4 regions of the Neobacillus sp. DFD-2R genome follow, and region 2 is predicted to be linked to each of the others. Evidence: predicted binding sites of a transcription regulator. Region 2 holds the regulator's gene; each other region holds the start of a gene.

Region 1 (5,972 bases), 2.2 Mb from region 2:
CACCTGTTTGTGCGGTAATCCCCACAATAATCATCATTCCTACCAGCAGACCAATGGTGTTGAAATCGATGTAATGAATGGCAGCTTTTTGGTCAAGCACACCAAAAGCGACCATTATCAACCCGCCGAGCATAGCGATGGTAGTGCGGTGAAGTTGTTCCGAAATTATCAAAGCATATGCAATTAAAAAAATAACCAGAGCAATTAATTCATGTGATCCCATTCTTTAAACTCCTTAAAGCTAGTAGCTTGTTCTTGGATAGGTAATAATTATCCACCAAAATATGTAATTGATAAAGCTCCACAATGATGTAAATCTATTATTTCAAAAATATAAAGAGTGAATCAAGAAAAATAGTTAAATTATGATAGATTTGTGTCATACCTCACTGTTTATTATAAAAAATTGTTTTATAATAATTTAAAGAAAATATTTCCATTGCAAGAGTTCAAATTACTTAAAAAGTTTGCTTAAAATTGATTTTGGGGATACTACGAACGTATAGGATTGTAAGGGGGATATAAATGAATCAAGGAACAAAACAATTATTTGTTCAAACAGCGAGCCTCATCGCCGGTTTTATGGTCTGGGTACTCATTTCTTCACTCATGCTTTTCATCCAAGCGGATATTAAACTATCGTCAACGCAAATTGCTTGGGCCACAGCCGTACCTGTTATTTTGGGATCTCTGTTAAGGGTACCTATCGGTTATTGGACCAATCGATATGGAGCAAGAATTTTATTTACTATTAGTTTTATCATATTGCTTCTTCCAATTACCATTATTAGCTTCGCCAATTCGATTTTGATGTTAATTTTAGGCGGATTTTTACTTGGAATTGGCGGGGCTGTTTTTTCGATTGGTGTTACCTCACTGCCAAAATATTATGTAAAAGCAAAACACGGATTTATTAATGGAATTTACGGAGCCGGTAATATAGGAACAGCCCTTACCTCCTTTTCGGCTCCTGTTTTGGCAAATCTTATGGGATGGAGGGGGACCATAAAACTATTCCTAATTGTCGTATTGATTTTCGCCATTCTTAACTTTCTCTTAGGCGACAGGACGGAACAGAAGGTAAACAACTCCTTATCCGAGCAAATTAAAGAAGTTTATCGTAATCCAAAACTATGGCTTTTAAGTTTGTTTTATTTTATCACGTTCGGTTCGTTTGTAGCGTTTACGATTTATTTACCTTCCTTTTTGGTGAATCATTTTAGCTTAGATAAAGTAGATGCAGGCCTTAGGACGGCAGGCTTTATTGCTTTGTCAACACTTTTCAGACCAATTGGAGGTTGGCTGGGGGATAAAATTAACCCATTTCTTATTTTAATGACTGTGTTCTTCGGGCTCACCTTTGCCGGGTTTCTTTTATCGTTTACTCCGTCGCTGCCCCTATATTCTTTTGGATGTTTATTAGTGGCTTTCTGTGCCGGTATTGGGAATGGTGCTATATTCAAACTTGTTCCATTATATTTTTCAAAACAAGCAGGGATTGTAAATGGGATTGTGGCCGCTATGGGAGGACTTGGAGGATTTTTCCCGCCATTAATTTTAACGATACTATTTAATTTTACGGGGCATTATGCAATTGGATTTATGTCACTGTCCGAGTTTTCTTTATCAAGCTTTATTTTGGTTTTTTGGCTCTATTATCAGGATAAATTGGATATTTCTACAAAAATCGTTGACACAGCTGTAGATGGTATCGTTGTCACGGATATTAACGGAATTATCCAAAGAGTTAACCCTGCATTTACAAGAATTACAGGGTATAAGCAAGATGAGGTAGTAGGAAAAACTCCGAGTGTTCTGCAATCAGGAGAACACGATATCGAATTTTACAAGAAAATGTGGTATCATTTGAAAACTACTGGCTTTTGGGAAGGGTTCATTTGGAACAAAAGGAAAAACAATGAAATTTATAAAGAATGGTTAACGATCACAGCAATCAAAGATGAAGCAGGAGAAACCAAAAATTTCGTCGGTATGTTTAATGAAGAAAACAACTTTATGCGAGATAAACGATAAAAAGATGGAAAGAGGATGACTCAAAAAAGGGTCATCCTCTTTCTATTTTTCACTCAAATTAACTTAGATGCTAATTATTACAACTTTTTGTCAAATAAAATGAGTTCACAGTTCGTTCACCATTTTTGTGACGTACGTCACAAAAAAACACACTATATGTGGTTTATAGTAGCAACATAAACAACACATTCAAACCTTAACTTTAAAAATTAATATAGGGGGAAATAAAAATGGCACGAATTAAATATTGGAATCCGGAGGATGAAAAATTCTGGAATACAGAAGGAAAGAAACATGCAAAAAGGAATCTGTGGATCTCAGTTCCATCATTAATGTTAGCTTTTATCGTTTGGCAAATCTGGTCAGTAGTTGCTGTTAGATTAAATGATATTGGCTTTCATTTTACAGATGAACAATTATTTACACTTGCAGCCATACCTGGTCTTGTTGGAGCTACACTTCGATTTATATATACCTTTGCCGTAGGTTCAATCGGAGGCAAGAACTGGACAGTAATTTCCACTGCAATCTTATCAATCCCGGCAATTGGAATCGGATTTGCCGTTCAAAATCCTAATACTCCATTCTCAATTATGCTTTTACTTGCAGCACTTTGTGGACTTGGCGGAGGAAACTTCTCTTCTTCTTCTGCTAATATTAGCTTTTTCTTCCCGAAAAGGGAAAAAGGTACTGCCCTTGGAATTAATGGTGGTTTAGGTAATATGGGTGTATCGGTCGTACAATTTATCACACCTTTAGTTATAACTTCCGGAGCATTTGCTTTTGTTGGCGGCAAACAGGTTTTAGCAAATGGGCAGCATGTATGGTTGCAAAATGCAGCATTTGTTTGGGTGTTACCTATCATCATCATAACTGTTTTAGCGATTTTTGGAATGGATAATGTGCCTAACGCGAAACAATCAGTAACTAATCAATTTGTTATCGTTAAACGTAAACATACTTGGATTATGACAATTCTTTATGTAGCAACATTCGGTTCTTTCATTGGATATTCTGCGGCATTTCCGCTTTTATTAAAATCTCAATTTCCTGAACACTTATCTCTTGCCTTCCTTGGCGCTTTAGTTGCTGCAGCAGCTAGACCTGTAGGTGGTTGGATTTCGGATAAACTTGGCGGTGCTAGAGTAACAGCTTATGTACTAGTAATTATGGCGATTGGAGCTGTAGGTGTTATCTACTTCTTAAATGCAAAACAATTTGCAGGATTCTTAGCTTCCTTCTTGGTTCTTTTCCTTGCATCGGGTATTGGGTCAGGTTCTACATTCCAGATGATCCCTAACATCTTCATACCTAAAGAAGCTGCACCGGTCATTGGATTCTCAGCAGCATTTGCAGCATATGGATCATTCTTTATCCCTAAGCTATTTGGCTGGTCTGTAAAAGCAACTGGAACACCCGTCACAGCATTCTACTTCTTTATCGGATTTTATGTAATCTCTTTCGCAGTAAACTGGTTCTTTTATCAAAGAAAAAGTGCAGCGGTTAAAACACTTGCTAAACAGGTCAGTTAATTTGAAAAAAGGTCGGATTTACCGGCCTTTTTTATATTTGTACACAAAAAGCAGCCGTAACGGCAGCTTAGTTTAATATTTTTACTTTTAATTGTTTTGTTCCAAAATTAATTGCATCTTGATGTGATGGAATAAAAACATCAATTCTATTTCCTTTAATGGCCCCACCTGTATCTGCCGCGATTGCCTCACCATAACCTTCAACATAAACTTTACTGCCGAGTGGTATAACAGATGGATCAACTGAGATGACCTTAGCATTTGGATTAGCTTTTATATTAATTCCTGTTGCCGTAATACCTGAACATCCGCCGCATGAAGCAGTATACGCTGTTGCTTTAACTGTGATTTCCCTACTTACTGATGTTGGTTTTACCACTGGTTTAACAGCAGGTGCACTTTCCTTTGTTACTTGCTCTGCCGGTTTTGGTGTGTTTTCAGCCTTTGCAGTTGGTTCAACTTTAGTTACGCTTGATACAGATGCTGCTTGTTTGCTTTGCTGTGCTTGTTTTTCTGTATCGGCTTTATTGGTCGTGTTTAAACCATCATAGATGATAAGATTTAAACCCGGATGGATAAGATCGGTAGATAATTTATTCCATTCCTTGATTTGTTCAACAGTTATATGATTATCCATGGCAATATCCCATAATGTATCATCCTGTTTAACGGAATAATGTTTTTCAGTTGCAATCGATAATACATCACCTGGGTGAATAAGATCAGTAGAGAGATGATTCCACTTTTGGATATTTTCTACAGATGTATTATGTACTTGTGATAGATCCCAAAGGGTGTCCCCTTTTTTTACCGTTATGTCTGCAGCTTGTACATTAGCACCTACAGTTCCTGAGAGTGCAGCAACTGCTATGAATGTTTTAATCTTATTTATCATTTGTTTACCTCCCATGTTCTTTCGTAGCTAACTTGTGATTATCATAACATGGAATTTTCTGAAACAAAGAACAGGGAGATGTTAATTCGTTTACATCCGTGGCAGTTATATTACAATAGCATTTCTAAGTAAACTGAAAATTAAAAATACAAAAAAGAGATATCAAAGGTCTTGCAAATTGAAAAGCGCAGATTTTTCATCCGCGCTTTTTCTTCTAAATTATTTATATTCGGGAAATCGCAACAGCACATGCCTTATATTCTGCTGTTCCGGAAATAGGGTCGAATTCATTTAAAGTTAATACATTTGTTGGGGTTTCACTCCAGTGAAAACTCATAAACACTAGACCCGGAACTACTTGTTCCGTTATCTTTGCTTTTACCCTTAGTTCTCCTCTGCGAGAACGGACCTGAACCACTTCTCCATCCGTTATTCCTAGGACAAGCGCATCATCCGGATGAATATCAACTGTCTCTTCTGTTTGTTTTAATTTGACACCTGCGGCGTAGTGGCGTGTCTGGGAATGTGTATTATAAGATTCATATCGTCTTCCTGTTGTAAGTGTAAATGGATATTCTGCATCAGGTTGTTCCAATGGAGGAGTATAATCTACAGGTACAAAAGGTGCCTTTCTACTATGAGATTCCTGTTGGTGAAACCTTTCATGCATAATCAAGGTACCCGGATGATTTACGTCAGGGCATGGATAATGAACACTATACTCTTTATCAAGTCTTTCATACGAAATACCTCCGTACATTTCCCAAGCCAATCTTCTTACTTCATCCCAGATTTCATTGCTGCTGTTATAATTCATTGGATAACCCATAATAGTTGATAATTCACAAAGAATTTCCCAGTCTTCCTTTGTATTTGGATGCGCTTCAATAGCTTTGCGAACTCTTTGAATTCTTCTGTCAGTATTAGTGTAAGTCCCATCAACCTCACCCCACGAACGGGCAGGAAGGACGACATCAGCCATTTGCGCTGTTTCTGTTAAAAAGATATCCTGTACCACCAACAAATCAAGCTTTTCTAATAATTTTTTTGTATGATTCATGTGAACATCTGCAAGAAGTGGATTTTCACCAATAACATATAGTGCTCTTAGTTGTCCCGCATCAAGTCGATCAAATGTTCTCGTTTGAGTATCACCTGCTTCCGGATTAAGAACAACATTCCATTCTTTTTCATACCTGCCTCTATATTCATCATTGGTAAGACTCATAGCTCCTGCAAGCTGGTTAGGTAAGCATCCCATATCTCCGGCACCTTGAACATTATTTTGTCCTCTAAGAGGCATTATACCTGTACCTTGTTTTCCTATATTGCCTGTTAATAATGCAAGATTCGCAATATCAAATACATTGTTTACTCCACAATGATGTTCGGTGATTCCAAGTGTATAAGCAATCATGGATCCGCTTGAACAAGCATATTCCCTCGCAGTAGCAACAATATCCTCCGGCGATAAACCTGTTATTTCCGCAGCATATTCAGGTGTATACGTC
Region 2 (5,972 bases):
TTCATAAACGATTTAACTTTTTTATTTCCGCTTTCATTAGCTCGCTCATTTTTGCTTTGGCCCATATGGAGCCTAAGCATATTCTCATATATTCGGCGATGGGCTTTACGTTTGCTTTTCTCTATGTTAGAACAAAACATATTATTGTCCCAATTTTTGCCCATGTAGCGATGAATACCTTGGTTGTTATCCTTCAGTCGGCCTACAAGAATGATATTGAGAAACTGATTCACAACGCTGAGAAAGTTCAAAACTTCATCGGAGGATTTTTATGAGACGTTCACCATTGTTTTCCGGCTTCATTTATCTCCTGCTCGGCTCTTTATTTACTTACTTTGCGATTCAGGATGTTCAAAAAAACGGATGGGGGTTTTTCAGCTATCTCCTTGTCGTGCTGGCTACTTTTGATTTTGGTTCAGGACTAAGAATTATTTTCTTTTATGTTAAATTTAAGGATAAATTGAAAAAGTAAAGAGGCTGACACCATAAGTCAGCCCTTTTACTTTTATTAGATCTTTGTCATTATTTTTATCGACGAACCCGGATCATGGGTTAAATCATTTCGATATTCCACCAATCCGATCTGACATCCGGGTCCGATTTTGACGTTATTGCCCCTAACGATATCTGCCGTTGTATTTTCCAGATGGATGTCATCGCCTTCAATTACCTTGGCCTTAAGAGACCCCATTTCTTTTCCGAATGGCAGCAACGAGTTTTTCTTTTTCTTAATGGTGATTTTTCCGCCGCCGATTTCCTCTGCTGTGCTTTGACCGAAGCGCAAACCGACTCTAATGGTATCTGCTGTTAGTAATCCTTTAATTTCAAAACCGCCGCTGGAGTCAAACGTCTCATATTCAACATCGCCGTTTACTGAAATACTTCCTTTAATAGTCGCTTGATCTCCACTAAGAGCTTCGCCCACTTCCAGTAAACCGAAAATCTTTATTTTTTCCAACCGGGCTTTGCCGTTAACCGTCATGGTTCCCATGACCACCGTTTCTTCCGCTTCCAAATTCCCTTTGACCTTTGCTTCTCCCATTATTTTCACTGTTCCTGTTTTGACATTTTCCACCGCCTCACTCGTTCCATAAACATTTAAGGCTGAACATTCGACATCATTTACAATTGTACCCTCGCCTCTGATGCTGATTTTTTCGTAACGGCCGCCCGGATAACTTCCCGATCCATTGATAATCAGGTTATCGCCTTTTTTCATTCCAAAATCCCCCCATTAAACCTTTTTGCTTTCTCCGATAACAGCATTTTTATCCATCGAAAATTCGCCAGTATACTCCACAACATCAATTTTACAATTAGGACCAATCGTAACATGGTTTCCACGGACCACTTTAGCTATTGTATTTTCAAGTTCAATTTTGTCCCCTTCAATTAAACCCGTTTCCAGCTGCGTTTGAAAAAGAGGCTTTAATAAATTTTCGATTAATGATCCCTTTTGATGTTTTTTTACCGTTATCGTTTGCCCGCCTATCTCATTTGCTTTACATTCCCCATATAATTTAATGTCTACCTGGTCAGCATTTAAGAGACCGCCAATCTTAAACTGGGATTCAGCTTTAAAAATCTCCGCTTCGCAATCTTCTCCAACTGTTAAAGCGCCCTTTATTTTGATTTCCTCACTCTTTATTCTTCCGCCAACCGAAACTTTGCCGGATAGTTCAAATTTACCGACATAGAGGTTATCGTCGATTTTTGCCGTTCCATCAATGGTTAGTAATTGACTTTCAATATTTCCTTTAAACTTGGCCTTACCGTTTACTTTGGCTTTATCTGATTTGATGTTTCCATTGATCGTGCCGAAACCATTGCATTCAAATTCGTTGCATTCCACCTCACTGTTAACTGTGCCGAAACCATTTAATGTAACAAGGTTGAATTGTCCGCCGTTGGATGCGCCAAAGCCATTGATGACCAGATCTCCCCGTTGTTTCATATCCATTTCCATTCTCCTTTATAGTAATTTCGATTTAATTTCTTCCATGCAACTCATCAGTGAAAGCTGTGCGACAATTTTTGTTCCCCGCTCAAAATGGAAGGCTTCCGCATTGATCAATAACAGGCAGGATGAAACCCCTAGCTTTCTCGTAATCACCAATTCTCCGCTTTTCTGTTTAATCAAGGGTTTATTGTCCTGAAGCACCTGAAGCAGTATTTTCCCTTCATCGAGATTAATTTCACCTGATTGAAGGAGCTTCTCTAAGACAAACACTTCAAGCATTCTCGAAAAATCAAATTGATGACCGCCTTTTTCCTGCTCTAAATAAAAATCGATAACCACCGTCGAAACAATGTTACGTTTTATTAACTCGTCCTTGGTTAAATTTAAATCGGTGACATTTGGTGAAAACATGTCCGCCAGTTCGTCTAAGGAAAGGTTCTCTTTCATCGTTTGAATTTTATCGATTCTTTCTAAAATCTTTTCTTTTGGGAAAAATGTTTCCTGACCTGTGAATGTTGATTTCCTTACAAACCACTCTTCCGGAATAAGATCCTTTCGTTTCCATCTATATAACTGCCCATACGATATCCCGGCCAGTTCTAATAAATCCTTTTTAGAGATTAACTCCTCGCTCATTGTGAAAACCCCTTTCATACCGTAAATGTAACATAACACTGTTACGTTGTAAAGCCGGTGATTTAAATTGGGCTTCCTATTCCAAAAGAAAAAGACCTTTCCACGATATTTTTCGCGAAAAGGTCTTTGTTTTACTCTGCTACTATTTCCTCTGTTGGATAATGCTTTAAAAAATATACCAGTGATTGAAGCTCTACTGCTAAGTCAATATGATGCACTCTAATCGAAGGCGGTACATTTAACCTTGCAGGAGTGAAATTTAATATTCCCTTAACATTTGCTTTTACAAGCCGGTCCGTAATCGTCTGGGCAACAGGCGCAGGCACTGTTAAAATCGCCACAGGTATATTTTCATTGGACAAATGCTCCTCCAAATTATCCATCGGAAGAATAGGGACATCGCCAATCAATGTTCCCATTTTTTCAGGGTCGACATCGAAGGCACATTCAATTTTTGTATTATTATTTTTTAAAAAATTATAATTTAAAAAGGCGGTTCCAAGATTACCTACCCCGATTAGGGCAACCTTTGTCAGTTCGTCCTGATCCAGTGTTTTACGGAAGAAGGTTAGTAGGTAATTAACATTGTAACCATAGCCTTTTTTCCCTAATGCTCCAAAATAGGAGAAGTCCCTGCGAATGGTTGCCGAGTCCACTTTCACAGCTTCACTTAATTCTGCAGAAGAAACCCGTTGCTTGCCGGAAGCATGGAGGTTTTGTAAAAATCGATAATATAAGGGCAGCCGTTTTGCTGTTGCCTGTGGTATTTTCATCGTTTCATTTATCATTTGACTCCTACACCCCGCATGTATGGTTTAGTAAATTATTTAACTTGCCCGGTTCTTTTAAAATCACCGTTTTTCCCGCCCGTTTTCTCAACTAAATAGGTTGGACCAATCACCATACCTTTATCAACTGCCTTACACATATCATAAATGGTTAACGCACAAGCAGCCGCAGCTGTTAACGCTTCCATTTCAACACCTGTACTTCCTTTTGTTTTAACAAATGCAGAAATTCTTAATTTATATTGGTCATTGGCCTCCGGTTCCCATGAGAAGGTAATATTTACACTCGTTAAAGGTATCGGGTGGCACATTGGAATAAGATCCCATGTTTTTTTCGCAGCCATAACAGCCGCAACCTGAGCGACTGCTAACACATCGCCCTTTTTCATTTCATTATTCGTTATTTTATCATAAATCTCTTTACTTACTGCAATGCTGGAATGGGCAAGTGCAGTGCGTGCCGTCTCCGGCTTATCACTTACGTCAACCATTTTCGCTCTGCCTTCTTCATTAAAATGAGTAAAATCCGCCATATTTTAATCCTCCTATAAAATCATACACTATTTTTTCATCTATGTGTGTGAAAGTTTGAGCGAATTAGCCAAATGATTATTTTTTTCATTCGACAAAATTCCTTCCGGCGCTCTAATTAACAGCAGTTTATTGCCGACGTACTAGGAATAAGGTACACTATTTGTATGTATAGAGGTGAAAAATAATGATTTTGTTGCAAGTAAATCAACTGGCAAAATATTATGGTGCTGAACTTATTTTATCGAATATAAAACTGGAATTACAAACTCGTGACCGTGTGGCACTTGTTGGCCGTAACGGTGCAGGAAAATCGACATTATTAAAGATTATTGCGGGACACCTGTCACATGATGGCGGTGAGATTATTAAACCAAAAGAAGTAACCATTGGTTATTTAGCACAAAATACAGGTTTGGAATCGAATTTATCGATTTGGGAAGAAATGCTGACTGTGTTTGAATCGCTTCGAATCATGGAAAAAACACTTCGTCAGCTGGAAGAACAAATGGCTGACACTGATGCGATGGACGACAGCGGTAAATACGAAAGAATTCTAAAAGAGTATGACAGTCTCCAAGTGAAATTTAAAGAACAGGGAGGCTATCAATACGAAGCCGATATTCGCTCTGTTTTGCATGGTTTAAATTTTCGCGATCATGGGTCAATGATTTCCAGCTTAAGCGGCGGGCAAAAAACCCGGCTCGCGTTAGGGAAGCTCCTGTTAACGAGACCCGATATATTAATATTGGACGAGCCTACGAACCATCTTGATATTGACACCCTTTCCTGGCTGGAGCAATACCTGCAAGCCTATGATGGTGCCATCTTAATTGTTTCCCATGACCGCTATTTTTTAGATAAAGTGGTCTCCCAGGTTTATGAAGTCTCACGTAAACAAATCCAAAAATTCTCCGGAAACTATAGCGCTTACCTTGAGCAAAAGGCAGCCAACTATGAACGTGATTTGAAGCTTTATGAAAAGCAGCAGCAGGAAGTTGCCAACTTACAAGATTTCATCCAGCGAAACCTAGCACGTGCGTCAACCACCAAAAGAGCACAAAGCCGTCGTAAAAAGCTTGAGAAAATGGAAATCATGGATCGGCCCCTTGGAGACGAAAAATCAGCTTCCTTTTCCTTTGAAATCGAAAAGCAAAGCGGAAATGATGTCTTGACAGTGGATTCGCTTGCGGTTGGGTATCATGGTGAACAGGTATCAGAGTCGATTTCCTTCCGCGCCTATCGCGGTGAAAGCATTGCTCTCGTTGGTCCAAACGGTATCGGTAAATCAACCTTATTGAAGACGATTATTAAAAAGCTTCCGGCGCTTTCAGGTACTATCCAATATGGGACAAACCTTTCCATCGGGTATTACGACCAAGAACAAGCCGAGTTGAGGTCCAATAAGCGCGTGTTAAATGAATTGTGGGATGATTACCCATTAAAGAGTGAAAAAGAAATCAGAACGGTATTAGGTAATTTCCTCTTTTCCGGTGACGATGTTTTAAAAATTGTTTCGACATTAAGCGGCGGAGAGAAAGCACGTCTTGCCCTTGCCAAGCTCATGCTTGAGAAGGCGAATGTGTTAATTTTAGATGAGCCTACCAACCATCTTGATCTTGATAGTAAAGAAGTACTCGAAAACGCCCTTATTGATTATCCCGGAACGATATTATTTGTTTCACATGACAGGTATTTTATTAATCGAATCGCCACGAAGGTATTAGAGCTAAGCCCAATTGGCAGTGCTGAATATTTGGGTGATTATGATTATTATGTAGAAAAAAAGATCGAGCAGGCAGAACTTGATGCTCTGGCTGTGGTTGCTTCTATAAAAAAGGGAACATATGCAGAAGCTGTTGAAAAAAATTCCTATCAACAGGATAAGGAAAGCAAAAAACTTGAACGGCAGAGAAAAAGAAAAATAGAAGAAATGGAATTACGAATTGAAGAATTGGAAGAACAAATTCAAGAATTCGAGCAACAGTTATGTGAACCGGAAATCTTCCAAAATCATGAAAAAGTTTTAGAAATCAACCTTAAAAATGAAAAGGCAA
Region 3 (5,972 bases), 760 kb from region 2:
AAATCCCGACAAAGACATTCCGCGATCGATTAGAAACGTAATTTGGAGAACTGTTTTTTTCTTTATTGGTGCGATATTTGTATTATCCGGATTAATCTCTTGGAAAGAAGCGGGAGTCATAGAAAGTCCGTTCGTTATGGTTTTTGACAATATAGGGATTCCTTATGCTGCAGATATTATGAACTTTGTTATTCTTACCGCTTTACTATCAGTAGCAAATTCCGGTCTCTATGCATCTACCCGTATGGTATGGTCGCTTTCAAATGAAAAAACAATAAGCCCTCTCTTAGGGAAGGTAACTTCAAGAGGAGTGCCGCTTAATGCTTTAATCGTTAGTATGGCAGTAGCCAGCTTGTCATTATTCTCAAGTGTCGTTGCACCGGATACGGTTTATTTAGTGCTTGTGGCTATATCCGGATTTGCAGTGGTGATCGTATGGATGGGAATTGTGTTATCGCAGTATATGTTCCGCAAGCGTTTTATTGAAGAGGGTGGGAATATTAAAAATTTGAAATTCCGTACCCCACTTTATCCCTTCGTCCCCATCACTGCTTTTGTTTTATGTTTCGCTTCTTGTGTAGGACTTGCTTTCGATCAAAGCCAACGAATTGCCCTGTATAGCGGAGTACCCTTCATTGCTATATGCTATTTTTTCTACTATATTAAAAATCGTGGAAAGAAGAATCAATTAGAGTCTCATGATGAACTTGATCAGTATATTGAGAATATAAAGTAGAGAGGGTCCGGTGTTAGCGATCCATTAAGAGTGGCTAAAATTGTCACTCTTTTTTTGTATCTAAATAATATGGTTTGCAAAAATATTTTTAATAGATTGGACAAGTGATTGAGCAATCTTATTATCTAGTATCAGGGAAGCAACAGTTATCTTTGAACAGTAAAACATATACAAAGAGGAAAAAATATTTTAAGAGTCCTTTCGGGGCTTTTTTTATTTAAGGCTATTTTCGCATAGATTGTTGTTTTTCGTATAAGTTTATCAACCCGTATAATTAGAAGCTTCGTGCATCTTTTCGTAAGAACATTTGCGAAAATTGCCTAGAAACTTAGTAAATGAACTTTATTAAGTTTCAAAAGCAACAAAGTTTACGAAAAGAGCCTTATTTAATATGGATCAAAATGGATATTGGAAGTGTACCTAACGGAATTCTTGTTCAACAAGTCCGAACCAGACTCGTATTCGGACTAGTTCTTGCGATTTTCCCCCAACGCTGTCGGTATTTCCCGGAATTGTCTAGTTAAATAAACGGATTCTTCCTTTATTTTCAGCCAATGCTGTTACCAAAGGGAAACTGGCTTTTGTCTTGATTGCCCATAATCTGTTAAAATGAAAACATACACTATTAGTAAGACACATAATGAAAACCCGTTGGATTGCCGAAGGAGAAATATGAAGGTGATTGGGGCGAAGAACGATGAAGAAGCGGTCAAGGTTGCGTAGACGGATTCGCGAATGGCTAAACAAGAGGAAAGAACGGAAAAAAGAGAACCCGCTCCCGAGTTTTGCAAACCCAAAAGAATTTTATCAAAATGAAAAACCTACCGAGGAATAATGACAGATGCGATTCTTCCATAAAAGAAGGATCGTTTTTTTCTTATTCAAATAACGAAGCAATTTGAAAGGGATGATTAACGTGGATAAAAGACCGGTAATAAGTGAATATGACTCCTATTTTTCAAAGTACGTGAACTTGGTGCCTGACGGGGATATATTGGAAATATTGGAGCAGCAGAATAAGGAAACTAACATCTTGCTTGAGGATATATCCAATACGCAAGGGCTATTTAAATATTCTCCTAATAAATGGAGTATGAAAGAAGTAATTGGTCATCTTACTGATACTGAGCGGATTTTGGGTTATGCCCTCCTTTGTATAGCAAGAGGAGAAGCCATATCTCTTCCAAATTATGATAAAAATGTTTATGTTCAAAGTGCTGCATTTGATAAACATTCGATGGAGGACCTTTTGGCGAATTTGAGTATTGTTCGCAAATCTACTTTACAATTGTTAAAGAGTCTTAACTCAGAAGATTGGCTAAGGCGAGGTATTGCTAACGGCTCTGAAGTTACTGTCCGTGCGCTTGTAATTATTCTTGCAGGTCACGAACTTCATCATCGAAAAATAATTAAAGAATTTTATATCGGTTCTCAGGACTTTCCGCTAAAAAGGATTTAAATAGCTCGCCTTGTAAGTATTTGTACTACATTCTTATTAAGGATCTCTCCTTTGTTCCGGGGCTGACGTTGCGGGTTTTGAAAAGATGCTAACATTCCACTCGAATTTTTTGAACTAATCTCATGAAAAAGGACCTCAGTCTGAACGTTCACGACTGAGGTCCTTTTGTGTTAAGCCCTATATGTTGCTGCTTTGTTTCCTTTAGCAGCCGTTTTACGAATGAATGGAACGACCCAACGATCAAGACCGATGCGGCCTGCGTTGTAACCGGCAGCAAGGATGATGACACCCAGTAAAATATCCATTGGGTTGGTAGAAACAGTACCTGCCATCACATATGAGAAGTTCATGAGTAAGCCGAAGAACATAGCCGCTGTTGTTAAGCATCCGAGAATAAGTCCTAGACCGACAAGAAATTCACCTAACGGAATAATAGTATTAAAGATGTGAGCATTCGGTAAGGCAATGTGTTTTAAGAATCCTACATAAGTAGCATAGACCATGCTGCCGTCCGGACCTTTAACCGGATTGGCGATCGCGCCTTTTAGAAAACCGGAAGCATCAAAACCGCCTGTAAGCTTGTGCAGACCGGCTGTTAACCATGCATACCCAAGATATAAACGTAAGACGGTAAGAAGAGCTGCAGCCACTTTGTTCTGTCTTAAAAATTTGTTAAACATATAAAAGACCCCTTTATGAAAAGTATTATTGGTAACTTGATTACATTGTTAGTATAATCCTTTTATCTTGAAACGAGAGTAATTTGTTCACTATTTCACATATTTGTAAAAAAGAATTGAACAAATTGTTGCAAGGGAATGATTGGTTTAATATTCTCCTCAATGGTTAAATTAACGTTACTGCGTTATGTCCCGTCGTGCGGTCACTATTCATCATTACCTACTGAAGATTCAGTTTGGAGTGAGCAAAATGAACACCCACATTCATGAAATATACTTACACACTGCTGTTAAAATACGTAAGCCCAAAAATCTAAATAATTTAACTCCCAAAATGTCAACTGACTATGTATTTGATAGGGAGGATAGATTTACAGATTATATCGATAATCATCCCGGAATATCAAAATCATCTTATATAACAAAAGATGATAAGGACCAATATTATTATATTACAGGTTTTAAGGTTTGTTCTTTGGATGAATTAAAACTATCCCGGCAGATATTTGTACCATCCTACTTAGATAAAGATGATCATTCTTTTCCGCTAATTGATAGATTGAAAAAGGAAAATTTAACACCCCTTCAAAACGGTTATGATAAAGCATATGCACATGTTTCGGTATATACGAAAAATATAAATTTGTTAACTGCAATCGATTATTCGAGGTTGGCAAATGTCGACGGATATGACGATCCTCTTGTAATGGATAGAATGAATTACATTTCGAATTATTACGAAAAGCAAGAGACCCGCTATGTATCGGGTGCTGAAACCAACTCATTCGCTACCATTTCGGAAAATAGAAATTATTTTTATACCATTCACTTACCGAATGTTAGTACTTTGTATCTAAAGTATTTTGTATATTTTATTGAGTACCAATCTATTCCTTCACATCAAATGATGCCTAGACTTTTGGGGAATCTATGGGGATCAATGATAGCTAATAATAATAACTTCAACAGCTATCTATTTAAATCAATGATGATAGGGGATCTTAAATAATAAAAAAGAGGTTAAAAACAGAATCTCCTTGATTTCTCTTAACGTGGTTACGTGTGAGGCGAATTTCTGTTTGCCCTGTTCGAATACCCCCGCATTCGGACTCTCATAAGGAATTTCCTGTATGCCCTGTCCGAATAAGCCCGCATTCGGACTCTTATAGGGAATTTTCTGTTTACCCAGTCCGAATAAGCCTTGCATTCGGACTCTTATAGGGAATTTTCTGTTTACCCAGTCCGAATAAGCCTCGCATTCGGACTCTTATAGGCAATTTCCTGTATGTCCTGTCCGAATCCCCCCCGCATTCGGACTCTTATAGGGAATTTTCTGTTTACCCAGTCCGAATAAGCCTCGCATTCGGACTCTCATAAGCAATTTTCTGTATGCCCTGTCCGAATCCCCCCCGCATTCGGACTCTTATAGGAAATTTCCTGTATGTCCTGTCCGAATACCCCCCGCATTCGGACTCTTATAAGCAATTTTCTGCTTCCCCTGTCCGAATCCCCCCCGCATTCGGACTCTTATAGGGAATTTTCTGTTTACCCAGTCCGAATAAGCCTTGCATTCGGACTCTTATAGGGAATTTTCTGTTTACCCAGTCCGAATAAGCCTCGCATTCGGACTCTTATAGGGAATTTTCTATTTACCCAGTCCGAATAAGCCTCGCATTCGGACTCTCATAAGCAATTTTCTGTATGCCCTGTCCGAATACCCCCCGCATTCGGACTCTTATAGGAAATTTCCTGTATGTCCTGTCCGAATCCCCCCCGCATTCGGACTCTTATAAGCAATTTTCTGCTTCCCCTGTCCGAATCCCCCCCGCATTCGGACTCTTATAAGCAATTTTCTGCTTCCCCTGTCCGAATACCCCCCCGCATTCGGACTCTCATAAGGAATTTTCTGTATGAAACAGAGAGTATGGTCGCTGGGCTCTATGTCTGTCACCGGCCAAAATTTCTCGGCGGTTGTCGGCAATATGAATGGAAATATTGAGTAATTTTTAGCTAAAAGTATCACACTATCAATATCTATTTCAAAAAGGGAGTGTCCTATGTTTAAACAAACAGCAGGTGAGAAGTTAATTGAACTATTGATCGAGTGGGGAGTGGATCATATTTACGGGATGCCGGGTGACTCCATTAATTCGATTATCGAGCCGCTCAGAAAGGTCCAAGACAAAATTAAGTTTATTCAGGTCAGACACGAAGAAGCGGGTGCCTTAGCGGCCGCAGCATATGCAAAGCTGACTGGGAAAATAGGGGTTTGTACCGCCATTGCCGGTCCGGGTGCCATTCATCTTTTGAATGGATTGTATGATGCAAAGCTTGACAAGGTACCGGTATTGGCGATTACAGGGCAGGTTGAATCGGACCTGCTTGGTACTGATTTTTTTCAAGAGGTTAATTTAGAAAGAATGTTTGATGATGTGGCCGTCTACAATCAACGGATTATGTCGGCTGAACAGCTCCCTGCCGTAGTAAATCAAGCGATTCGGACGGCTTATGCAAAAAAAGGGGTATCAGTTCTAACGATACCGGATGATGTGCCGCGTTTTGAGGTTGGGCAGGAAGCACGGGTAACATCCAGTTTTACTGTAAATCAAGAAATTCTTCCACTTAAGGAAGATTTGCAGCATGCGAAGGAAATGATAGAGAAAGCGGAAAGACCGATCATTCTTGCAGGAAGAGGGGTACATGGTATCCGGGAAACCCTATTATCTTTCGCTGAAAAAATTGCAGCCCCGATTGTATTAACATTACCGGGAAAAGGGGCGATTCCTGATAAACATCCCTATTGCTTGGGCGGGCTTGGCCTAATTGGTACAAAGGCTGCCTATGAAGGCATGCAGGAAACCGATTTGCTTATCATGATTGGGACATCATTCCCGTTTACGGGATTTTTACCCGAAAGGGCGAAAATAATTCAAATTGATACAGATCCTTCCCAAATCGGAAAGCGCTATTCAGTTGATGTTGGCCTTGCAGGAGAAGCCGGATTAACACTTAAGTGGCTTATAGAAAATGCTCCTGATAATGCGAATCGTGACTTTTTAGAAAAAAGTCAGGAGCGGATGAAAACGTGGTGGAGCAG
Region 4 (5,972 bases), 1.3 Mb from region 2:
TGTATTGTTATTCTGATGTACATTGGTTTTTTTGCAAGTAGCGGAGTGCTCGGTGCCCAGGCAATTAGCAGTGCATTTTCAATCCCGGTTAACTGGGGAATTGTATTAATAAGTTTAATTGCATTAGTCATCACTCTTTTCGGTTATGATTTAATTCATAAAATGGAAAAGTATTTTGCTGTTATTTTCGCTATCGTATTTGTTTTTGTAACTGTAGAAGCGTTTCGTCTTCCTATGCCTGCTCATATTTGGTCACCGGGTCATTTTGATGCGGGTCCATTTTTATTATCAGTTAGTATTGCGGCGACATGGCAATTAACGTATGCACCGTATGTAGCTGACTACTCCAGATACCTGCCAATTAATACACCATCATCGAAAACCTTTGCTTATACCTATGCAGGTACTGTCATCGGTACTATTTGGATGATGACTTTAGGCGTTATTTTAACTGCACTCATTCCAAAGTTCTTGAGTAATTCCAGCTCAGGCCTGGCAACGCTTGTTGGCCCACAGTTTGCTGTTATTATGTATGTGGTGATTGTTCTCGGGGTTTTAGCGGTAAATGTGTTAAACCTTTATGGTGCATTTATGTCGATAACGACAACACTAGAAGCCTTTACAAAATTAAAAGCAACAACGAAAGTTAGATTTTGGTTGGTTTTCGCAACTGTCATTATCGGTACAGTCATCGCAATTTGGGGGAATGGAAACTTTTTAAGTAATTTTGAGAATTTTATTCTATTACTATCCTATTTTATGGTTCCATGGACTGCTATTAACTTGATCGACTATTATCTTCTACGTCGAGGGGAATACAATGTCCAGGATGTTTTTGATGTAAATGGACAGTATGGAAAATTTAATTGGATTGCCATTATTGCTTATCTGGTTTCGTTTATTCTTGAAGTTCCTTTTGTAAATACCACCATATATGTTGGTCCTGTCTCCAAAACCTTGAATGGGACAGATATTGCCTGGATTATGGGATTAGTCGCTCCATTGGTTCTTTATTATTATCCAATGAGAAAAAAAATCAATCTCTTCATTGTCGACCAAGTGATAGATAGTAAACAAAAAACTACGTAAGTGTTCAAAAATAACTTATTATAGTGTTTTCAGATGGCTGACCTTTTTCGTTTTAGGTCGGCATTTTTTTATATTTTTTGATTTAAAGCAGTACTTAGGTAAAATAAGTGAATTATTTGGCAAATTCCCTGTGAATTGTAAATGATAAAAAATTTGTAAAAGTTTGTGAAAAGAGATTAAGATTAATTAGTCCAAAACTAAATTAAAAATAAGGAGGATTTCCTTGGATACCTTAGAAATAATCAAAACACGCCGTAATATCAAACTCTTCAAATCGGATCCCGTAAATCCGGATAAGCTCCATTTATGGCTAGAGGCTGCTGCAATGGCTCCGAATCATCGAATGACAGAACCTTGGGAGGTATATATTGTCGGTCCTGAGACCAGAGCAAAATTAAACCATAAAACAAACTTCGGTGATGCTCCTGTTGTCATAGCCATTTTGTCCAAGCATGGTGCTACAGTCATTGAAACAGAGGAAAATGCACTTGCAACAGCCTGTTTCGTTCAAAACTTTAACCTCGCTGCTTGGGCAGAGGGCGTGGGAACATTCTGGTCTTCAATGGGTAATAATCCGAAAAATCGTGAAATTCTTGGTGTTCAAGATGAATATGACGTCATTGGTGTATTTGGTGTGGGCTATCCTGATGAAACCCGGGAACCAAAACAGCGCACCCCAATCCAAAATAAATTAAAGCAGCTTCCGTAGGCCAATTTATCTATTGTTCATTTAAAAAGACAAAAAGCTGATTTTCCGGCTTTTTGTCTTTTTTCTTTGGAATTTCATAGCATCATTTGTAGAAAATGGGGGAATTCTACTATTAAAAAAATGAAATTATATCACATCAATTTTTATCAAGAAAGATCTCGTTAATTGGCTGGAATGTGAATCAAATCACAATAAAGTGAATACATATTTTAGATGCAGTAATTATTAGAATGAGGTGAGAAGGAATTGGATAGTGTTATTTTGAGCCGAATGCTAACCACTTTAACATTAGCTTTTCATATTATTTTTGCCACAATTGGAGTTGGCGTACCGTTAATGATCTCGATTGCTGAGTTCGTCGGTATAAAAAAGAAAGACTCCCATTATATCTTATTAGCAAGAAGATGGGCAAGAGGGTATACAATTACGGTCGGAGTTGGAGTGGTTACGGGAACATGTATCGGATTACAGCTGTCGCTTTTATGGCCGAGTTTTATGAGGATCGCAGGTCAAGCGATTAGTTTGCCATTATTCCTGGAAACCTTTGCTTTTTTCTTTGAAGCTATTTTCTTGGGGATATATTTGTACACGTGGGATCGCTTTAAAAAGCCTCTAAATCATTGGATGTTATCGATACCGGTGGTAATTGGTGCATCATTGTCGGCTTTTTTTATAACAACTGTGAATGCATTTATGAATACGCCGCAGGGTTTTAAATTAGTAAATGGCGTGATTGTCACCTTAGATCCGCTTAAGGCGATGTTTAATCCGGCAACACCATCAAAAACCTTTCACGTCATCGTAACGGCCTATTTAAGCTCCGCCTTTCTTTTGGCGGCAATAGCAGCACTTCAACTATTAAAAGGCACAATTACAGAGTATACAAAAAAAGCTTTAAAACTTACGGTTACAGCGGCGTTTATTTTTGCTATTTTAACAGGAATTGCAGGGGACTTATCGGCAAAATTTTTAGCCAAGCATCAACCGGAAAAATTGGCGGCCATTGAATGGCATTTTGTAACCGAAAAAGGTGCCGATTTGATTCTTTTTGGTACATTAGAAAAAAATACAAACGTAATCAAATATGCCATTCATTTACCAAAAATGCTTAGCTTTTTGTCTTATGATAATTTCGAAGGGAAGGTAATCGGTTTAGATCAATTTAAACCTGATGAAATCCCTCCATTGTATATTCATTACTTATTTGATATAAAGGTATCATTTGCGATGTTTATGATCCTTGTCTCCTGTTGCTTTGTAGCTTGTTTGATATGGAAAAAACAATGGACCTATAATAAATGGCTGCTTCGCTCCATTGTTCTTTGCGGCCCAATAGGCTTTATTTCAATTGAATTAGGATGGATTTTAGCAGAGGTTGGCAGGCAGCCATGGATATTAAGAGGATATATGAAAGTATCAGAAGCGGCAACGACTTCAAAGGGAGTTGGTACAATGTTTTGGTTATTTTTTGCATTGTACGCAGTTCTTGGAGTTATTTCTACAATTGTACTTAGAAAGATGTTTCGTAATAACCCTGCTGAGGCTGAACTGGAATACCGATTTCAGGGGAATAGAAGGGAGTAGTAGTATGGACATTCAAATTTTAGGAATAACCGTTTTGTGGTTTTTTCTATATGGGTATTTAATTGTTGCCTCGATTGATTTTGGTGCAGGATTCTTTGCCTATTATGGAAAAATCACAAAACAGGATCATATCATGAACAAGCTAATTAGCCGGTATTTATCGCCTGTCTGGGAAGTAACCAATGTTTTTTTTGTTTTTTTCTTTGTCGGCATGGTCGGTTTTTTTCCTGAAACCGCCTTTTATTATGGTACCGCCTTACTTATTCCCGGAAGTATTTCTCTTGTATTGCTGGCGATTCGCGGCTCCTTTTATGCCTTCAATAATTACGGTTCAAAGGATAATAATGTTTACTTGTTTTTATACGGGGTAACAGGTTTGCTCATCCCGGCTTCACTGTCAACGGTTTTAACGATATCCGAAGGAGGCCTGATTAAAAAAAGCGGAAACAATATCGTTTTTCTCGCAAAAGAGTTATTTACAAACTTCTATTCATGGAGTGTAGTCATTTTGGCCATTGTATCTGTCTTGTTCATTAGCGCCAGTTTTCTTACCTATTATGCAGATCGGGCAGCAGATAGGAAGGCTCGGGAAATTTTACGGAGATTTGCTCTATTATGGTGTTTTCCCACCATTTTGGCCAGTCTTTTAGTGTTTATTTCGTTAAGACAACATAATATATTGCACTTTAATCGAATCATCAATCAGTATTGGTGGATGTTCGCCCTTTCCTTGCTTTGCTTTTTAGCTGCATCCTTCTTGATATGGAGACGCCGGAATTACGGAACTGCCTTTATTTTCGTTATGTTCCAGTTTTTCTTTGCTTTTTTTGGATACGGTGCATCCCACCTGCCTTACATATTGGATCCATACATTACGATTTACAGCGGCTATACCAATCCAACAATGGGTACTTCCCTGGTCATCGCATTTATTTGCGGCTTATTAATTCTGGTTCCTTCATTAATTCTCTTAATGCGATTGTTCCTTTTTGATGCGGATTATGTAAAAGGGGAAAAAAAGGTGTAAGCTTCAAAACAAAAGCCCTCGCATTTGTGAGGGCTTTTGAATGTATGTTATTGATTTTTATTTTGAAATTGAACCATGAAATCACTGAACGCTTTACATGTTTCAAACGGAACAGCATTGTAAGTCGATGCGCGGCATCCTCCGACAGAGCGATGTCCGTTTACACCAATAAATCCTTCTCTTTTTGCTTCAGCTAAGAATTTTTTCTCCAACTCTTCATTTTTTAATCGGAATGTTATATTCATAAGAGAACGGCTTCCCAGTTCAGCATGACCACTATAAAAACCATGGCTTTTGTCGATTGCATTATAAATTAACTTTGCTTTTTCTTCATTCCGTTTACTAATTTGGTAAATGCCGCCTAATTCTTTTACCCAATTCAGAACTTCACCAAGCATATAAATTCCAAAGGTTGGCGGAGTGTTATATAAGGAGTTGTTTTTTGAATGCGTGCTGTATTTAAACATAGTTGGAATGTTGGAATTTGCTTTTTCAATCATATCTTTGCGAATAATCACTACTGTTACACCGGAAGGACCAAGATTTTTTTGGGCACCGGCATAAATCAAAGCAAATTTGCTGACATCAAATGGCCTGGAAAGAATATCGCTGGACATATCTCCGATTAAAGGAGTATCACCTGTTTGAGGAAAATCCTTCCACTGGGTGCCGTATATCGTATTATTTGATGTGAGATGTACATATTCATCCGTCGGGCTGTATTGCAATTCATCAAATTGAGGGATTCCACGATATTGACTGTCTTTTGTGCTCGCAACATGATATGGATTACCGAATAATTTTGCCTCAGCAAACGCCTTTTCAGACCAAGAGCCGGTCATAATATAGCCTGCTTTTTGCTCAGGTGTCAAAAAATTCATCGGAATCATTGAAAACTGAAGACTGGCACCACCTTGCAGAAAAAGCACCTCATAATCTTCAGGAATTGAAAGTAATTCCTTTAAGAGGGAAATGGCCTGATTATGTACCTCTTCATAAGCAGCACTACGATGGCTAAGCTCCATGACAGACATACCAGTACCGCGAAAATCAATAAGTTCCTGCTGGGCTTTTTCTAGGACGGCAAGCGGAAGGGCTGACGGACCAGCGTTAAAATTATAGGCACGTTGTACAAGTTGATTCATTTTCTCACTCTCCATTTTTTATCTTATTAAAATATAACATATTTTTCGATTTTTGAGATAGGATAAATAATTGGTTTTTAAACGCCATCAAGATAATTCTTCGTATTGTAAAGGATGTGTGCGCTTCCAAAACACAAAAAATTTTTTGTGTTTTGTTTTTTAGTATTTCATGAATTGATTTATTTTAAGCATTACTGTAACCTGCCAAAACAAAAGCGATAGAAACAATCAAAAATAATAAAAGATATTAATTTTTATATTCAAAAATAAACAAAGGTATATTATAATGAAACAGAAGATAATAAACATAAATACATACAAACGGAGGAGTTCGGATGGTTAAAAATTTTTGGGATACAGAAAAAGCTACACAAGTTACAAAAGGGGTAGAGGAATTAGTTTATCGTTCAAATTTAAT

What was found. Region 2 encodes Rex, which represses fermentation and respiration genes when NADH is low (regulators of the CRP and FNR family bind a similar motif). Its sites were predicted from a motif close to TTGTGAAATATTTCACAA; they were not measured.
Region 1: the regulator Rex is predicted to act here: its motif matches at 2,160-2,177, upstream of AC3ANV_RS09780 (NarK family nitrate/nitrite MFS transporter).
Region 3: the regulator Rex is predicted to act here: its motif matches at 2,959-2,976, upstream of AC3ANV_RS02520 (DoxX family membrane protein).
Region 4: the regulator Rex is predicted to act here: its motif matches at 1,973-1,990, upstream of AC3ANV_RS19615 (cytochrome ubiquinol oxidase subunit I).

The regions. Positions count from the first base shown of each region.
Region 1 covers NZ_CM173228.1:1,952,666-1,958,637, reverse strand. Annotated here, with positions in the region: gene AC3ANV_RS09790 (ArsB/NhaD family transporter) at 1-223, opposite strand, end outside; gene AC3ANV_RS09785 (nitrate/nitrite transporter) at 526-2,034, shown strand; gene AC3ANV_RS09780 (NarK family nitrate/nitrite MFS transporter) at 2,265-3,566, shown strand; gene AC3ANV_RS09775 (3D domain-containing protein) at 3,634-4,461, opposite strand; gene fdhF (formate dehydrogenase subunit alpha) at 4,685-5,972, opposite strand, start outside.
Region 2 covers NZ_CM173228.1:5,222,574-5,228,545, forward strand. Annotated here, with positions in the region: gene AC3ANV_RS26125 (CPBP family intramembrane glutamic endopeptidase) at 1-275, shown strand, start outside; gene AC3ANV_RS26130 (YdiK family protein) at 272-472, shown strand; gene AC3ANV_RS26135 (cytoplasmic protein) at 509-1,219, opposite strand; gene AC3ANV_RS26140 (polymer-forming cytoskeletal protein) at 1,235-1,960, opposite strand; gene AC3ANV_RS26145 (YhbD family protein) at 1,973-2,596, opposite strand; gene AC3ANV_RS26150 (redox-sensing transcriptional repressor Rex) at 2,728-3,384, opposite strand; gene moaC (cyclic pyranopterin monophosphate synthase MoaC) at 3,420-3,917, opposite strand; gene AC3ANV_RS26160 (ABC-F family ATP-binding cassette domain-containing protein) at 4,103-5,972, shown strand, end outside.
Region 3 covers NZ_CM173228.1:514,852-520,823, forward strand. Annotated here, with positions in the region: gene AC3ANV_RS02510 (amino acid permease) at 1-736, shown strand, start outside; gene AC3ANV_RS02515 (DinB family protein) at 1,653-2,195, shown strand; gene AC3ANV_RS02520 (DoxX family membrane protein) at 2,366-2,875, opposite strand; gene AC3ANV_RS02525 (hypothetical protein) at 3,126-3,884, shown strand; gene AC3ANV_RS02530 (pyruvate oxidase) at 4,933-5,972, shown strand, end outside.
Region 4 covers NZ_CM173228.1:3,928,334-3,934,305, reverse strand. Annotated here, with positions in the region: gene AC3ANV_RS19625 (purine-cytosine permease family protein) at 1-1,089, shown strand, start outside; gene AC3ANV_RS19620 (nitroreductase family protein) at 1,313-1,798, shown strand; gene AC3ANV_RS19615 (cytochrome ubiquinol oxidase subunit I) at 2,069-3,382, shown strand; gene AC3ANV_RS19610 (cytochrome d ubiquinol oxidase subunit II) at 3,387-4,409, shown strand; gene serC (3-phosphoserine/phosphohydroxythreonine transaminase) at 4,457-5,554, opposite strand; gene AC3ANV_RS19600 (bifunctional aldolase/short-chain dehydrogenase) at 5,890-5,972, shown strand, end outside.